Regions from separate parts of the Mesorhizobium sp. P2_A12 genome, predicted to be linked through region 2. Evidence: predicted binding sites of a transcription regulator. Region 2 holds the regulator's gene; each other region holds the start of a gene.
What was found. The regulator PhoB, encoded in region 2, activates phosphate uptake and scavenging genes when phosphate is short. The targets are predictions, from matches to a motif close to TGTCATNNANCTGTCAT.
Positions count from the first base shown of each region.

Region 1: a site for PhoB is predicted at 3,234-3,250, ahead of ppk2 (polyphosphate kinase 2). Genes of this name have one in related genera too.
Region 3: a site for PhoB is predicted at 2,043-2,059, ahead of AC1DZU_RS19110 (LTA synthase family protein). Genes of this name have one in related genera too.

Region 1 covers NZ_JBFUCU010000006.1:171,449-176,948, forward strand. The annotation lists gene AC1DZU_RS16430 (DUF2066 domain-containing protein) at 1-121, shown strand, start outside; gene hemB (porphobilinogen synthase) at 232-1,263, shown strand; gene AC1DZU_RS16440 (dihydrofolate reductase family protein) at 1,463-2,107, shown strand; gene ppk2 (polyphosphate kinase 2) at 2,206-3,126, opposite strand; gene AC1DZU_RS16450 (aldo/keto reductase) at 3,398-4,441, shown strand; gene AC1DZU_RS16455 (glycosyl transferase family 90) at 4,486-5,463, opposite strand.
Region 2 covers NZ_JBFUCU010000004.1:530,278-535,777, forward strand. The annotation lists gene pstA (phosphate ABC transporter permease PstA) at 1-496, shown strand, start outside; gene pstB (phosphate ABC transporter ATP-binding protein PstB) at 493-1,299, shown strand; gene phoU (phosphate signaling complex protein PhoU) at 1,325-2,032, shown strand; gene phoB (phosphate regulon transcriptional regulator PhoB) at 2,052-2,741, shown strand; gene AC1DZU_RS12925 (ROK family protein) at 2,895-4,142, opposite strand; gene xylF (D-xylose ABC transporter substrate-binding protein) at 4,496-5,500, shown strand, end outside.
Region 3 covers NZ_JBFUCU010000008.1:110,742-116,241, reverse strand. The annotation lists gene AC1DZU_RS19110 (LTA synthase family protein) at 76-2,028, opposite strand; gene fabD (ACP S-malonyltransferase) at 2,282-3,229, shown strand; gene fabG (3-oxoacyl-[acyl-carrier-protein] reductase) at 3,290-4,027, shown strand; gene AC1DZU_RS19095 (acyl carrier protein) at 4,240-4,476, shown strand; gene fabF (beta-ketoacyl-ACP synthase II) at 4,511-5,500, shown strand, end outside.

The DNA.
Region 1 (5,500 bases), on a different contig from region 2:
GCTGGCCATGGCCGGCAAGACCTACACCTGGCAAGTGCGCGGCGTTTCCTTCGACGAGGCTTTTCGCGTCGCCATGAGGGGCGCGGCGCAGATCCTGTCGGGCAACGGGCAACCGGAATAGACCTCGACCTGATCGCTGGCACAAACGTGTCGCATTGGTCAGCGGCAAGGGCTCGTGGTAAAAGCCGCCGAACGAGAGTTTTGGCGATGAACAAATTCACCCCGACGGCGATGAACAAATTCACACCGGCAAAGCCAGCCGGCCCCCGCAGCGTCGACGACATCACCGGCAGCCGCCGCTTGCGCCGTATGCGCAAGGCCGACTGGTCGCGCCGACTCGTGCAGGAGAACCGGCTTACGGTCGACGACCTGATCTGGCCGATCTTCGTCGTCGACGGCAGACAAGTGCGCGAGCCGATCGCCGCCATGCCGGGCGTCTTCCGCCTGTCGATCGATCTCGCCGTCAAGGAGGCCGAACGCGCGGCAAAGCTCGGCATTCCCGCACTCGCCACCTTCCCCAATGTCGATATCTCGCTGCGCGACCAGACCGGCTCGCACATTCTCGACCCAGACAACGTCATCAACCGCGCCACCCGGGCAATAAAGGACGCGGTGCCTGAGATCGGCATCATAACCGATGCCGCGCTCGATCCGTTCACCAGCCATGGCCATGACGGCATCCTGCGCGACGGCATCATCGTCAATGACGAGACGGTGGAACAGGTGGCCGCCGCGGCCGTCATCCAGGCGGCGGCCGGCGCCGACATCATCGCGCCGTCCGACATGATGGACGGCCGCATCGGCGCCATCCGCGACGCACTCGATGCCAACGGTTTCCAGGACGTGGCGATCATGTCCTATGCGACCAAGTTCGCCTCGGCCTTCTACGGTCCCTATCGCGAAGCGGTCGGCACCGCCGGCCTGCTCAAGGGCGACAAGAAGACCTACTACATCGACCACGCCAATTCCGACGAGGCGGTGCGCGAGGCCGAACAGGACATCGCCGAGGGCGCCGACATGCTGATGGTCAAGCCCGGCCTGCCCTATCTCGACATCATCCGGCGGCTGAAGGATGAATTCCAGATGCCGACCTTCGCCTACCAGGTGTCAGGCGAATATTCGATGATCAAGGCCGCCGGCGCCAATGGTTGGATCGATGGCGAGAAGGCGATGCTGGAATCCTTGCTCGCCTTCAAGCGTGCCGGGTGCGACGGCATTTTGACCTATTTCGCGCCCGAAGTGGCAACTATGCTGAAGGGATAGTTTTCTCTTCCCACCGATGGCCGGTCGCGGCAATGCCCGGCGGCCTCTCGATATCAATGACAATTTCCAGCTTCCGGTCGGGAGCCCAAGCGAAGGTCGTTGGACCAATCGCCAGGGGTTTGCTGCATCCATATAAACCGCTTGCATTTCGCAATCAGTTTGCTACTCCTTTGCACGACTGGTTATGGAGGAGGCTTTCATGTCCAAACTTCGCGTCAATGCTTTCACACTGTCGCTCGACGGGTACGGCGCCGGTCCGGATCAGGATCTGCAAAATCCGCTCGGTGTCGGCGGGGAAGCCCTGCACAAATGGGCCTGGAGCACCCGCACCTTCCGCACGATGTTCGGCGAAGAGGGTGGCGCGACCGGCACTGACGAGGACTTTGCAGCGCGCAGCTTCGAGAATGTCGGCGCCTGGATCCTCGGCCGCAATATGTTCGGACCGATCCGGGGCGAATGGCCTGACGATAGCTGGAAGGGCTGGTGGGGTGATAACCCACCCTACCATGTGCCGGTTTTCGTGCTGACCCACCACAAGCGGGCATCCCTGCCCATGGAAGGCGGCACGACATTCCATTTCGTCACAGACGGCATCCATTCGGCGCTTGAACAGGCGAAAGCGGCGGCGGATGGCAAGGACGTGCGGGTTGGCGGTGGCGTCGCCACTATCCGGCAATATCTGCAGGAGAAACTGATCGACGAGATGCATCTGGCGATCTCGCCGCTGCTGCTCGGTTCGGGCGAGAATCTCTTTGCCGGCCTGGACATGCCCAAGCTTGGCTATCAGTGCAGCGAGCAGGTGGCGACAGCGCTCGCCACGCATGTGATCGTCAAGCGGGCTTAGGTTTCAGACGCGTAGCCTACGCCGCGATCCTTCGCGTGCCCCTCTGTCCTGCCGGACATCTCCCCCACGAGAGGGGGAGATTTAGCAACCCCAGACAGTCAATACTTCTCAGGCACGTAGAGTTCGCGCGGCAGCGTCTGGCGCTCGTATTCGGGATTGAAGACGCGCTCGGGCAGCGTGATCTCCTCGTGCGGCACCTCTTCATACGGCAACTGCTTGAGCAGATGGTCGATGCAGTTCAGCCGCGCCCGCTTCTTGTCGTTGCCTTCGACGATGAACCAGGGCGCTTCGGGAATGTTGGTGCGGGCGAAGGTCTCTTCCTTGGCCTTGGTGTACTGTTCCCAGCGCACGCGCGACTGCAGGTCCATCGGCGACAGTTTCCACTGCTTCATCGGATCGTGGATGCGCATCAGGAAGCGCATCTGCTGCTCCTCGTCGGTGATCGAGAACCAGTATTTGACCACGGTGACGCCTGAGCGGACCAGCATGCGCTCGAACTCCGGCACGTCGCGGAAGAATTCTTCGACCTGATCGGGCTCTGCAAAACCCATCACCCGTTCAACACCGGAGCGGTTGTACCAGGAGCGGTCGAACAGCACGATCTCGCCGCCGGCCGGCAGATGCGGCACATAGCGCTGGAAATACCATTGCGACTTCTCGCGCTCGGTCGGTGCCGGGAGTGCGACGACGCGGCAGATGCGCGGATTGAGCCGCTGGGTGATGCGCTTGATGACGCCACCCTTGCCGGCGGAGTCGCGGCCCTCGAAGATCACCACCAGCTTCTTCTTGTGATAGGCGACCCATGACTGCAGTTTGATCAGCTCGGACTGCAAGGTGATCAGGTCGCGAAAATACTGCATGCGATCGATCGATGGCGGATGCGAGTTCTTGTAGATCTTGGCGATCTCCATCGACAGCGCCGGCTCCGACATTTCGAGCTCATAGTCCTCGTCGAGCGTGTCGGCGAGCTCGGCTTCAAGCCAGTCCCTGGCAGGAGAATTCTGTTTTAGCTCGGTCATATCAGCTGCTCCGCTTGCAAGCCGTGTCTCTCCACGTCCGGCGTCCCAACCCCCTGGCCTGCGTCCCGGAGTGGCAACACCTGAGCCGACTTCAATATAGGCCGGCAATGACGGTTTTATTGCAGCCTGGAGCGAGACTGCCGCCACTGCAACTTCCGCGAGGCATGATCGATCCATCGTCGTGGCATGGCGACAAGCGGCTCGAATTGTCCTACAAATGTGGCAGGCCCGTCCGGGCACCGCCTTTCAACAACAAATCGCGAGGACTGACATGGAATACCGCACCCTCGGCCGTTCCGGCTTGAAAGTTTCGACCTTGACCATGGGCACCATGACCTTCGGCGGTGCCGGCGCATTTTCGGCTGTCGGCAAGACCGACCTCGACGAGGCGCGCCGGATGATCGATCTTTGCATCGATGCCGGTATCAATGTCATCGACACAGCCAATGTCTATTCGAACGGTATCTCCGAAGAGATCATCGGCGAGGCGCTCGGCGGCAAGCGCAAGGGCGACGTGCTGATCGCCTCGAAGGCGCGGATGCGGATCGGCAACGGTCCCAACGATGAAGGCCTGTCGCGCTATCATCTGATCCGCGAATGCGAGAAGAGCCTGAAGCGGTTGAAGACCGATGTCATCGACATCTACTTCCTGCACGAATGGGACGGCACGACGCCGCTCGAGGAAACCATCGCCGCGCTCGATACGCTGGTTGCTCAGGGCAAGGTCCGCTATGTCGGCTGCTCCAACTATTCCGGTTGGCAGGTGATGAAGGCGCTCGGCATCAGCGACAGCCATCACCAGCCGCGCTTCGTCACCCAGCAGATCCACTACACGCTGGAAGCGCGCGAGGCGGAATATGAATTGCTGCCGATTTCGATCGACCAGGGGCTGGGCGTGCTGGTCTGGAGCCCGCTTGCCGGCGGATTGCTGTCCGGCAAATACCGCCGCGACAGCCCGACCGCACGCCAGCTCGCCGGCTGGTCGGAACCGCCGATCCGCGACGAGGACCGCCTCTGGCGGATCGTCGATGTTCTTGTCGAGATCGGCGCGCAGCGCGGCGTGTCGGCGGCGCAGGTGGCGCTGGCGTGGCTGCTCGGCCGGCCGGCGGTCAGTTCGCTGGTGATCGGCGGCAGGACCGAAACGCAGTTCCGGGACAACATCGCCGCGGCAAGCCTGGTGCTGACCGGCGAAGAGCGTGACCGCCTCGACGCGGTCAGCCGGCCACCCGTGCTCTATCCCTACTGGCACCAGCAACTGACGGCAAAGGACCGTTTTGGTCCCGCCGATCTGGTGGTTGACCGCAGCGGCGTCTGACCACAGGAGGTTTGCGGGCGGAGCTTGGCGGACGAAGCCCGCACTTAACCCGTGATATAGCGCCAGACCTCGGCATCAGGCTCGATCTGGCCGCTGAGCACAAAGTATTTGTAAAGCACGAGCAGGGAGATCGCCTGCTCGGCCTTCTCGTCGGCGAATGTGCGGCAATAGGCATTCGCCGCGGCAATGATGCGTTCGGCTGCAGCCGGGTGCTGCTCGAAATAGCGAACCTTTTCGGCAAGATCGGCGAAATCCGGATCGAGCGGTACGTAGTGGACGTTGGCCTCGAGTTGCTTCTCCGCGAACCATGTCTCGTATGTCGGCGGCGGCATCAGGCAGAGCGAATTCGAATTCATGATCCATTTGAGGTTGGTCGCCACGTCATTGCCTTCGAGCGAGACGATGTAGCGATACCGCTGCTGCTGGCTGATGCTGATAAATGGCTTGCTGTACTCGGGCGGCGCGTACCACTTGTGTGAGCCGGCGTCACAGAACGGCAGATCGCGCACGGCATCCAGAAATCTTGTCCGCAGCGGATTGTTGAGGTCGCCGCGCCAGACCACGGCCGGAAGCTTATCCGCGAACGAGGTTGCGTCGGCAGGCATGTGGAAGTGCCGGAATTTGTTGAATTTCAGAATGATCGCATTGCTGTTGTCGGCATGGATCGGCCGATTCTTGACCAGCGACGGCACCTGCGGCACGTCGATAACATCGCCGAATTCCAGGTCGATGAGCAATTTAGGTCGAAATACCGGGCAATCTCCTTGAAGTCGTAATAGTACATGCTCGGTACCAGCGGCAGATTGTCGATATGCACCGCAGCCGGGCTGGGCGAAAATGCGTCCTGCAACTTGTTGTAGTAATCCAGCCGCCGGCGAACCGAACCGTCCGCAAGCCTGGCTTTTTCGAGGCGGCCCGCCAGCCGCCGGCGGAAAAGCGGCTGCGGCGCGATATCGCGCGCGACGTTTCGCGCATAAAAAAAGCCCTTTTCGTCGTTCGTTGTATGGTGGCCATGGTTTCACTTGATCAAAACGAACGCGCGGATCGCGATGCGTTGGC
Region 2 (5,500 bases):
GTCGATCATCATCGGCCTGTTCGTCTACGAACTGATGGTCCGGCCGATGGGGCATTTCTCGGCGATCGCCGGCGCTGTCGCGCTTGCCATCCTGGTCATCCCGGTCGTCGTTCGCACCACCGAGGACATGCTCAACCTGGTGCCGAACGCGTTGCGCGAGGCCGGCACCGCGATCGGCGCGCCGCGCTGGGTGGTGATCAAGTCGGTCGCTTACCGCGCCGCCCTTTCAGGCATCGTCACCGGCATATTGTTGTCGATCGCCCGTATCTCCGGCGAGACGGCGCCGCTGCTCTTTACAGCGCTCAACAACCAGTTCTGGTCGAGCAATCTCAACGCGCCGATGGCCAGCCTGCCAGTGACCATCTTCCAGTTCGCTCTCAGCCCTTACGAGGAATGGCAGCAACTGGCCTGGACCGGTGCACTCATCATCACATTGACGGTTCTCGCGCTCAGCATCTTTGCTCGCAGCCTGACCGGACGCAGAGAGGACAAATGAGCCAGATGTTGTCTCCAGACATGACGATCGCCGCCGAGGCAATTGCCGGCAAGGCCAAGATCGAGGTCAAGAACCTCAACTTCTACTACGGCCAGAGCAAGGCACTGAAGGACATCACGCTGTCGCTGCCCGAGCGCAGCGTCACCGCCTTCATCGGACCTTCGGGCTGCGGGAAGTCGACGCTGCTGCGCGTCTTCAACCGCATCTACGAGCTCTATCCCAAGCAGACCGCCGAGGGCCAGGTGCTGCTCGACGGCCAGAACGTTCTCGATCGCTCGCAGGACCTCAACCTGCTGCGGACCAAGATCGGCATGGTGTTCCAGAAGCCGACTCCGTTCCCGATGTCGATCTATGAAAACATCGCTTTCGGCGTCAGGCTCTATGAGAAGATCAGCAAGTCAGAGATGGACGGCCGTGTCGAGCAGGCGCTGAAGCGCGCCGCACTGTGGACCGAAGTCAAGGACAAGCTCAACGCAAGCGGCCTCAGCCTCTCCGGCGGCCAGCAGCAGCGACTCTGCATCGCCCGCACCGTGGCGGTGAAGCCGGAAGTCATCCTGCTCGACGAGCCGGCTTCGGCGCTTGACCCGCTGTCGACCGCCAAGATCGAAGAGCTGATCGACGAGTTGCAAGCCGACTACACGATCGTCATCGTCACCCACAACATGCAGCAGGCGGCGCGCGTGTCGAAGCAGACGGCCTTCATGTATCTGGGCGAACTGGTCGAGTTCGACCGCACCGAGAAGATCTTCACGTCGCCCCGCGAGAAGCGCACGCAGGACTACATCACCGGCCGCTTCGGCTGAGCTCAGGCATACGAGGACTAAGATCATGGGCGAACACACAGTCGCTTCTTTCGACGAGGATCTCGGACAGATCAGCAGGCTGATCCGCGACATGGGCGACCTCGCCGGCTCGATGGTCGGCGGCGCCACCAAGGCGCTGTTGAATTCCGACAACGCCCTGGCGCAGCGCGTCGTCTCCGACGATGCGATCATGGACGCGCGCCAGCGTGAACTCGACGACCGCGCCATCACACTGATCGCCAAGCGTCAGCCGATGGCCGACGATCTGCGCCACGTCGTCGGTTCGATCCGCATGGCCGGCGACCTCGAGCGTATTGGCGACCTTGCCAAGAACATCGCCAAGCGCGTCGGCACCGTCGGCCTCAGTGTCACCCCGCGCGACCTGTCGCACTCCATCGACGCAATGGCGCAGCTGGTGCTGATCCAGGTGCAGGGCGTCATCGAGGAATATACGGCGCGCGACGCGGCGGCGCTGGCGAAGCTGCGCGCCGACGACGAGCGCATCGACGTCAAATACACCTCCGTGTTCCGCGAACTGCTGACCTACATGATGGAAGACCCGCGCAACATCACCGCCTGCACGCATCTGTTGTTCTGCGCCAAGAACCTCGAACGCATCGGCGATCACGTCACCAACATCGCGGAAAATGCATATTATGTTTTGACCGGTACGCAGCTGCCCGCCAATCGTCCGAAGCAGGACGAGACGGCAATGTCCGCGCCGGCGGCATGACGGCAGGGGTGACCAGTCGATGATCGCGCCACGCATCATGGTGGTGGAGGATGAGGAGCCGCTGGGTGTGCTGCTCCGCTACAATCTGGAGTCCGAGGGCTACCAGGTCGAGGTGGTGACGCGCGGCGACGAGGCCGAGATCCGGCTGCAGGAGAACGTCCCCGACCTTCTGGTGCTGGACTGGATGGTGCCGGCGGTTTCCGGAATCGAACTCTGCCGCCGGCTAAGGATGCGTCCCGAGACCGAGCGGCTGCCGATCATCATGCTGACCGCGCGTGGCGAGGAAAGCGATCGTGTGCGCGGCCTCTCGACAGGCGCCGACGATTATCTGGTCAAGCCGTTCTCGACGCCGGAGTTCATGGCCAGGGTCAAGGCGCTGCTGCGCCGCGCCAAGCCGGAAGTGCTGTCCAGCGTGCTCAAGGTCGGCGACATCGTGCTCGATCGTGAATCGCACAGGGTTTATCGCAAGAAGAGCGAGATTCGGCTCGGACCGACCGAATTCCGCCTGCTCGAATTCATGATGCGCCATCCCGGCCGTGTGTTCTCGCGCAGCCAGCTGCTCGACAATGTCTGGGGCGAGACGATCTACATCGACGAACGCACGGTCGACGTGCATGTCGGTCGGCTGCGCAAGGCGGTCAACAATGGCCGCATGCCCGATGTCATCCGCACCATTCGTGGGGCGGGCTACGCAATCCGGGAAGATTAGGGATATGCTGATATTCAGGTGATGCCGGCCTGTGAACGGCAGTTTCCTGCGCTTCCGGTACTCACGGATCAAATGTCCGCTCCGTTCCGGTTCTCGGAACCCGCCATTCTCGACTCGGCCTAACCTGAATCTCAACACATCCAGGCGCGTTATTCACGCAACGTTCTTGCCGCCGAGGCCGGATCTCGCCTGCGTGCCCGGCGCGAAAATCTCCTGGTCTACGAAGGTCAGCGCCCGCGTGGCGCAGCCTTCGCGGATCAGTGGCAGTTCGTTCGGTTCGGTGTCGAAGGAAATCGATTGCGAATGCTGGCCGCCGGCGGTCTGCGCAATCGCCTCGCGCAATGCCGGCTCGATCAGGTCGAAGGCGGCGGCGCTGACACCGACCATGGCGACGGGCGCCGGATCGATCAGCGCGAACAGGCTGCCGAGACCGTAGCCGAGTGCCTCGCCGGCCTTGCGATAGGCCTCGCGCTCGGGTCCATCCCTCTCGCGGGCCGCGGTCGCCAGCGCGCGCATGTCGGCGTCACTGACATCGGCCACCGGTTCCGCGTCCTCGCTCATCTGCCTTGCGTTCCGCCAGATGGCATAGTTGCCGGCATAGGCCTCGACGCAGCCCCGCCGCCCACAGCGGCACAGCGCGCCGTGCGGCCGATGGATCATATGGCCGAACTCGCCGCCCGAGGAATGGGTGCCAGTGAACAACTCGCCCTTCAACACCAGGCCCATGCCGATGCCGTGCGACAGCAGGATGGCGATGAAGTCGTCGCGGTAGCGATCGGGGTCGCGCCAGCGCAACGCGATCGCCATCATGTTGCAGTCGTTCTCCATGGTGGCGGGGATGCCGAACTCGTCCTCGAGTATGTCGGCGAAGGCGATGTCGGTGTGCGGCGTGATCGGTGACCACAGCATGGCGCGGGCACGCGTGTCGGTGATGCCCTGGATCGCCAGCGCGATGCGGGCGACACTGCGGACGTCGAGGTCGGGGTCTTCAAGACGACGCCGTACGATGGCAACGCATTCACCGACCAGCGCGTCGCGCGACATGGTCAGCGTGTCCAGCCGGCGCTGTTCCTCGGCGATCACCTGGCCGGCATAGTCGATGACGGCGACCGAGAGGAAGTTCAGTGACAGCACCACGGTCATCACCGCCGCCGCTTCCGGATTGAGGCCGAGGCCGACCTGCGGCCGGCCGCGTTTGAGCGAGCCGGCCTCGCTCGGCTTGCTCTCAGTCAGGATGCCTTCGCCGATGAGGTCGGAGGAGATCGCCGATATGGTCGAATGGCTGAGGCCCGTGGTCGCGGCGATCTCGGTGCGGGACGGCTGTCCGGCGCGGCGCACGGCCGCAATCACCATCGCCCGGTTGCGGCGGCGCAGATCGTCGTGGCGGATTCCGACCGACATGTTTTTTCACATCCTCCCGGTCGCCGCAGCCTTTCGTGCCTCCCGAAGGCCATCAGCGAAGCCTGAATGCGCGACGCTTCAGGCACTTGCTTCTGCGCGTGTCGTTGCCCCGAAACCGCTGCGGACTTTTGGGGCGACATGCGCGAAGCCAAATTCTGGCAGAACCCCACCATCATGTCATTATTTATTCCGGAGCTCGAAAAAAACTCGGAGAGACGTCAAAATCCATCAGAATCGATGTTGACAGCGTTCGGGCGTTGGATCACTATTTTTTCGAGGCTCGAAAAAATAGAGCCTCTGTGCCGGCCTACGGGTCAGTTTGGTCGCGCCATACGCGGCGCAGGGAGGATATTATGAAAAAATTCACAGCCGCCATCCTGGCGGGTGTCGCCATGTCGCTGACGCTGGTGTCGGTCGCGCAGGCGAAGGACAAGGTCATCGGCGTTTCGTGGTCCAACTTCCAGGAAGAGCGCTGGAAGACCGACGAAGCGGCGATGAAGAAGGCCATCGAGGCGGCTGGTGACAAATACATTTCCGCTGATGCGCAGTCCAATCCGGGCAAGCAGCTCACCGACGTCGAGAGCCTGATTTCGCAAGGCGCCAACGCGCTGATCGTCCTGGCGCAGGATGCCTCGGCCATCGGCCCGGCGGTCCAGAAGGCGCTGGACGAAGGCATTCCGGTCGTCGGCTATGACCGGCTGATCGAGAACAAGAACGTGTTCTACCTGACCTTCGACAACAAGGAAGTCGGCCGCATGCAGGCCCGCGAAGTGTTCAAGGTCAAGCCGGAAGGCAACTACGTCTTCATCAAGGGCTCGGGCGCCGATCCGAATGCCGATTTCCTGTTCGCCGGCTCCATGGAAGTGCTCAAGGCAGCCATCGATAGCGGCAAGATCAAGAATGTCGGCGAAGCCTATACGGATGGCTGGCTGCCCGCCAATGCCCAGAAGAACATGGAACAGTTCCTCACCGCCAACGACAACAAGGTCGATGCCGTGGTGGCAGCCAATGACGGCACCGCCGGCGGCGTCGTCGCCGCGCTGACGGCGCAAGGGCTGGCAGGATCGGTTCCGGTGTCCGGCCAGGACGGCGACCATGCCGCACTGAACCGCGTTGCACTCGGCACACAGACCGTGTCGGTGTGGAAGGACGCACGCGAACTCGGCAAGAACGCTGCCGAGATCGCCTCGCAGCTGGCCGCTGGCACTGCCCTGGACAAGATCCCGAACGCCGTGAAGTTCACCACGCCCGGCGGCAACGAGACCAACTCGCTGTTCCTGACCCCGATCGCGATCACCAAGGACAATCTCAACGTCGTCATCGACGCCGGCTGGATCAAGAAGGACGAAGTCTGTGCA
Region 3 (5,500 bases), on a different contig from region 2:
ACGGTCGATTCATCAAGGGAGGCGCAGAAGCGTGACGCAACGGCGCAGGGCCTGATCCTCGCGGGATCGTTTGGCTCAACTCATATGGGCGACGATTTTGTCGACCGTTTCGGGGAAGAAGTCCGGCGCTGCGAGGCGTTTGCCGAACATCATGTCGTACTGCAGCAGGCGGAAATCGCGGATTGTCGGGTCGATCTCCTTCTGCCGTGCCCAATCGGGCGTGGCTTCGCCCGTCGGCGTCAGCAACAAATTGCGGTCGACGACGCGGTAGCGTTCGCGCATCTCACCCAGGAAGCCGGTGTAGTATGGGTGGGTGATGCCGGCGGTGGTGAGGATATGATAGGGCAGGAACGCCGGGCTCACCGCGCCCAGGTTCTCGACCGGACCGGAGTGGTTCGACCAGATGATCAGCGGCGTCTGGTGATGTTCAAGTGCGGCTTGCGGCGTCGGTTCCTTGCGCGGCGCGACATTGTCTTTCAGGAAGCCGGTTTCGACATAGACCGGCCCCAGCGGCGGCAGATGGTCGCCGAAGAAGGCGATCACGGTGGGACGGGAGCGTTTCTTCGCCCATTCGACAAGGCGTTCAAGGCCACGATCGGCGTCGGCTGACCCCTCGGCGTAGCTGAGCAGCGATTCGCGCGCCCACTGGCTGATCGGTGCCTGCACCGTGTGTGTCGGATTGTAATAGCGGTTCGGCTCGTAGGGACCGTGGTTTTGCAGACTGACAGCAAAAAAGAACACCGGCTCATCGCTGGCGTCGGCCTCGCTGATGATCTCGTCGGTCATCGCCGCATCGGACGCCAGCGGCCCGCGCTTCTGCAAGGGCGGCAGCGTCTCTTCTGATTTGAAATCGTTGAAGCCGAAATCTGCGTAGACCGCGCCACGGTTCCAGAACCAGTTGGTGCCGGGATGGATGGCGCGCGCCCGGTAACCCTGGCTCTTGAGGAACGTCGCGAGTGAAGGCGTCGGCGTGCGCACATATTGCTGATAGGGGATGCTGCCAGCCGGCAGGAAGGCGTTGGAAAAGCCCGTCAGCGCCTCAAACTCGATGTTGGCGGTCATGCCGCCGAATTCGGGCGAGAACATCGAGCCCGAACGCAGCGCCCGCACGTTGGGGATCGGGTCGGGCGTGATGGTGACGCCGGGCAGCTTGGTCGGATCCCAGAAGGATTCGCTCATGACGATGATGATGTCGGGTTTTTCGGCCGGCATCGAGGCGGTCACATCGGTCCTGTCGATCGCCGCGATTGCCTTGTCGGAATAGCCCGGCGGCGCCGAGACATGCGCCATCGGCACGTTGAGAGCGAAGGCCAGGGCAAAGCCGTTGGAGGCATAGTTTTCCTTCTGGTCCCACATGATCGGGATGATCTGCAGCCGGTCCCTGGTCCAGGAGAAGGTGGCGTAGTCCATGATCGAAACGAAGAAGGCGAGCAGCGGCACCGCCAGCGTCAGCCGGGCAAGGCGGCCCTTGCGGCTGAGCGCCGGAACCCTGCGGCGCCATAGCCGCCAGCCATAGACGAGCAGCGACAGGCCGGCGACGATGCCCGCGACCATGGCCAGCGCGGTCATCGGCCGGTCGCGCACCAGGAGCGGCAGCAGCGCGAAAATCTGGCGGGCGTAGAGGAAATCGGTGGGATAGAGCGGATCGCCGAGATAATGCGACTTCTGGTGGCCGACGAAGGCAAGGGACAGGGTCAGCGGCGCGACGATCATCAGGCTCTGGTGGCTGCGGCCGAGCACCGCATCGAGGCCGATCAGGATCAGCGCGAACACGACGATGGTGGTCCAGCCCGGCTTGAGCGGCTGCAGGAAGAAGGCGACCGTGCCGGCAAAGTCGCCGCGCACGATCAATTCGATGGCAAACACCATGACGGCCGCGATCGCCAGGCTGACCAGCCCATAGCGCACGACCGGCCATGTCCTGCCCGGCAGATAGCCGGTGGACGGGTCGTCTTCCAGGAACTGTGGCGCGGCTTTGCCGACGCGTTTAGAACTCTTTGCCACTTTAACTTCCCCACCCAGCGACAAACTCGTCACTCGATTGTCATATAATTGTCACGCAAAGCTAGCGCCTGTGGCGGAAATAAGAAGAGCCAGCAAACGATTCGTGAGCGGTTTTCATCAGGAGTGATCGCCAAAAAGCCTTTCGGAACAGGCACTCGGCCGGCGATGGTGCCGCCGGCCAGGGTCGAACTGGGCTTGACTTGGCGGCCTGCCTTGCGTCACAGGCAAGAAAAACCCGACTATCAGGCAAGCAAAACCAGCCCTTGGGAGCCCTCGCATGGCCGTTGCATTCACCTTTCCTGGACAAGGCAGCCAGGCTGTCGGCATGGGCAAGGATCTCGCCGATGCCTTTCCCGAGGCGCGCAGGATCTTCCAGGAGGTCGACGACGCACTTGGCGAAAACCTGTCGAAGCTGATCTGGGAAGGGCCAGAGGAGACGTTGACGCTCACCGCCAATGCGCAGCCGGCGCTGATGGCGGTGTCGCTGGCCGCGATCAGGGCGCTGGAATCGCGCGGCTTCTCGCTGAAGGACAAGGTCGCCTATGTCGCCGGCCATTCGCTGGGCGAATATTCGGCGCTCGCGGCCGCCGGCTTCGTTTCGGTTGCCGATGCCGCCAGGCTGCTGCGCATCCGGGGCAATGCCATGCAGGCAGCAGTGCCGGCCGGCGAGGGCGCCATGGCGGCAATCATCGGGCTGGAGCAGGCGGGTGTAGAAGCTGCCTGCGCCGAGGCTGCCCAAGGGGCAGGCTCTGTCTGCCAGGTGGCGAACGACAATGGCGGCGGCCAGCTGGTCATTTCAGGCACAAAGGGCGCAGTGGAGCTGGCGGCGAAACTTTGCACGGAAAAGGGCGCCAAGCGGGCGCTGATGCTGCAGGTTTCGGCGCCTTTCCACTCCGCTCTGATGACGCCGGCGGCCGAGATCATGCGCGAGGCTCTGGCCAGCGTGGCGAAGGCCGCCCCGGTGGTTCCCATCGTCTCCAACGTCACCGTCACCCCGACCAATGATCCGGACGAGATCGCGCGGCGTCTGGTCGAGCAGGTGATTGCCCGCGTGCGCTGGCGCGAGACTGTGGAATGGTTCGGCGCAAACGGCATCGCCACGCTTTACGAGATCGGCGCCGGAAAGGTGCTTTCAGGCCTGGCGCGGCGTATCAACCGCGACATCGCCACCGCGTCGGTGGGCTCTGCGGCTGATGTCGAGGCGGTGCTGGCGACGCTTGCTTAATCTAGTGCCATTTGACCCCGCCCGTGCAAAGGGTGTTCTCTTCTCAATCAGGAGACAAAAATGTTCGAATTGACTGGCCGCAAGGCACTCGTCACCGGCGCATCGGGAGGCATTGGCGAGGCGATCGCCAGGGTCCTGCATGCGCAAGGCGCGATCGTCGGCCTGCATGGCACGCGGGTCGAGAAACTGGAGACGCTGGCCGCCGAGCTTGGCGATCGGGTCAAGCTGTTCCCGGCCAACCTGTCGAACCGTGACGAGGTCAAGGCGCTCGGCCAGAAGGCGGAGGCCGACCTCGAAGGTGTCGACATCCTCGTCAACAATGCCGGCATCACCAAGGACGGGCTGTTCGTGCGCATGTCGGACGCCGACTGGGACACCGTGATCGAGGTCAACCTGACCGCTGTCTTCAGGCTGACCCGCGAACTCACCCATCCAATGATGCGCCGCCGTCACGGCCGTATCATCAACATCACCTCGGTTGTCGGTGTCACCGGCAATCCCGGCCAGACCAACTACTGCGCCTCCAAGGCCGGCATGATCGGCTTTTCCAAATCGCTGGCGCAGGAGATCGCCACCCGCAACATTACCGTCAACTGCGTCGCCCCGGGCTTCATCGAATCGGCCATGACCGACAAGCTCAACGACAAGCAGAAGGAGGCGATCATGGCGGCGATCCCGACGCGCCGCATGGGCACCGGCGCCGAAGTCGCATCCGCCGTTGCCTATCTCGCCTCCAACGAAGCCGCCTACGTCACCGGCCAGACCATCCATGTGAATGGCGGCATGGCGATGATCTGAACGAGGTCCGGCGGAGTTGTTGCCGGCTTGTGAAAAGAGACCATTTCGGCTTGGACCTCAGCTATTTTTCGTGTAATGCGGCCCGCAACCCGGCGGTTCGGGCAAAAACCGGTCCGTGGCCGTTGCGTTTCCGGCAGGACCATCTTTCAGCTTGATTAGCGGCATTCTGCCCGCTAACGAAGACAGACAAACAAAAGACGAGGATGCCCCAAATGAGTGACACCGCAGAGCGCGTCAAAAAGATCGTCATCGAGCACCTTGGTGTCGATGCCGACAAAGTGACGGAGCAGGCGAGCTTCATCGATGATCTGGGCGCCGACAGCCTCGACACGGTCGAACTCGTCATGGCGTTCGAAGAAGAATTCGGCGTCGAGATTCCCGACGATGCGGCCGAGACCATCCTGACCGTCGGCGACGCGGTGAAGTATATCGACAAGGCATCCGCCTGACGCTTTCCGCAGTCATCACCGGGGAGGACCTGCGATGAGGCGTGTCGTCGTCACGGGCCTTGGGTTGTTGTCGCCATTCGGCATGGGCTTCGAGCACAGCTGGAAGGAACTTCTGACCGGCCGCAGCGCAGCCAAACGCATCACCGAGTTTGAGGTGGAGGATCTTGCCTGCAAGATCGCCCACGTCATTCCGCGTGGCGATGGCAGCAATGCCACCTTCAATCCCGAAGCCGTGCTCGAGCCGAAGGAATTGCGCAAGATCGGCGACTTCATCCTGTACGGGATTGCCGCCGCCGACGAGGCGCTGAAGGATTCCGGCTGGGAGCCAAAAACCCATGCCGAGCAGTGCGCCACCGGCGTGCTGATCGGCTCCGGCATAGGCGGCATCGAAGGCATCGCCGAGAACGCGATGATCCTCAAGGAACGCGGCCCGCGCCGCATCAGCCCGTTCTTCATCCCGGGCCAGATCATCAATCTCGTTTCCGGGCAGGTCTCGATCAGGCACGGGCTGAAAGGCCCAAACCACGCCGTCGTCACGGCCTGTTCGACCGGTGCGCACGCCATTGGCGACGCTGCCCGGCTGATCATGTGGGGCGATGCCGACGTGATGGTCGCCGGTGGCGCCGAAGCGCCGGTGACGCGGCTGTCGATCGCTGGCTTCGCCGCGTGCCGGGCACTGTCGACCGATCGCAACGATGCGCCGCAAACGGCGTCGCGCCCCTATGACCGCGACCGCGACGGCTTCGTCATGGGCGAGGGCGCCGGCGTCGTCGTGCTTGAAGAGCTCGAACATGCCAAGGCGCGCGGCGCCAAGATTTACGCCGAGGTGACCGGCTACGGCCTCACCGGTGATGCCCATCACATCACCGCGCCTGCCGAAGACGGCGACGGCGCCTTCCGCTGCATGACGGCGGCGTTGAACCGGGCCAAGCTGACGCCTGCCGATGTCGACTACATCAACGCGCACGGCACCTCGACCATGGCCGATACGATTGAACTCGGCGCCGTCGAGCGGCTTGTCGGC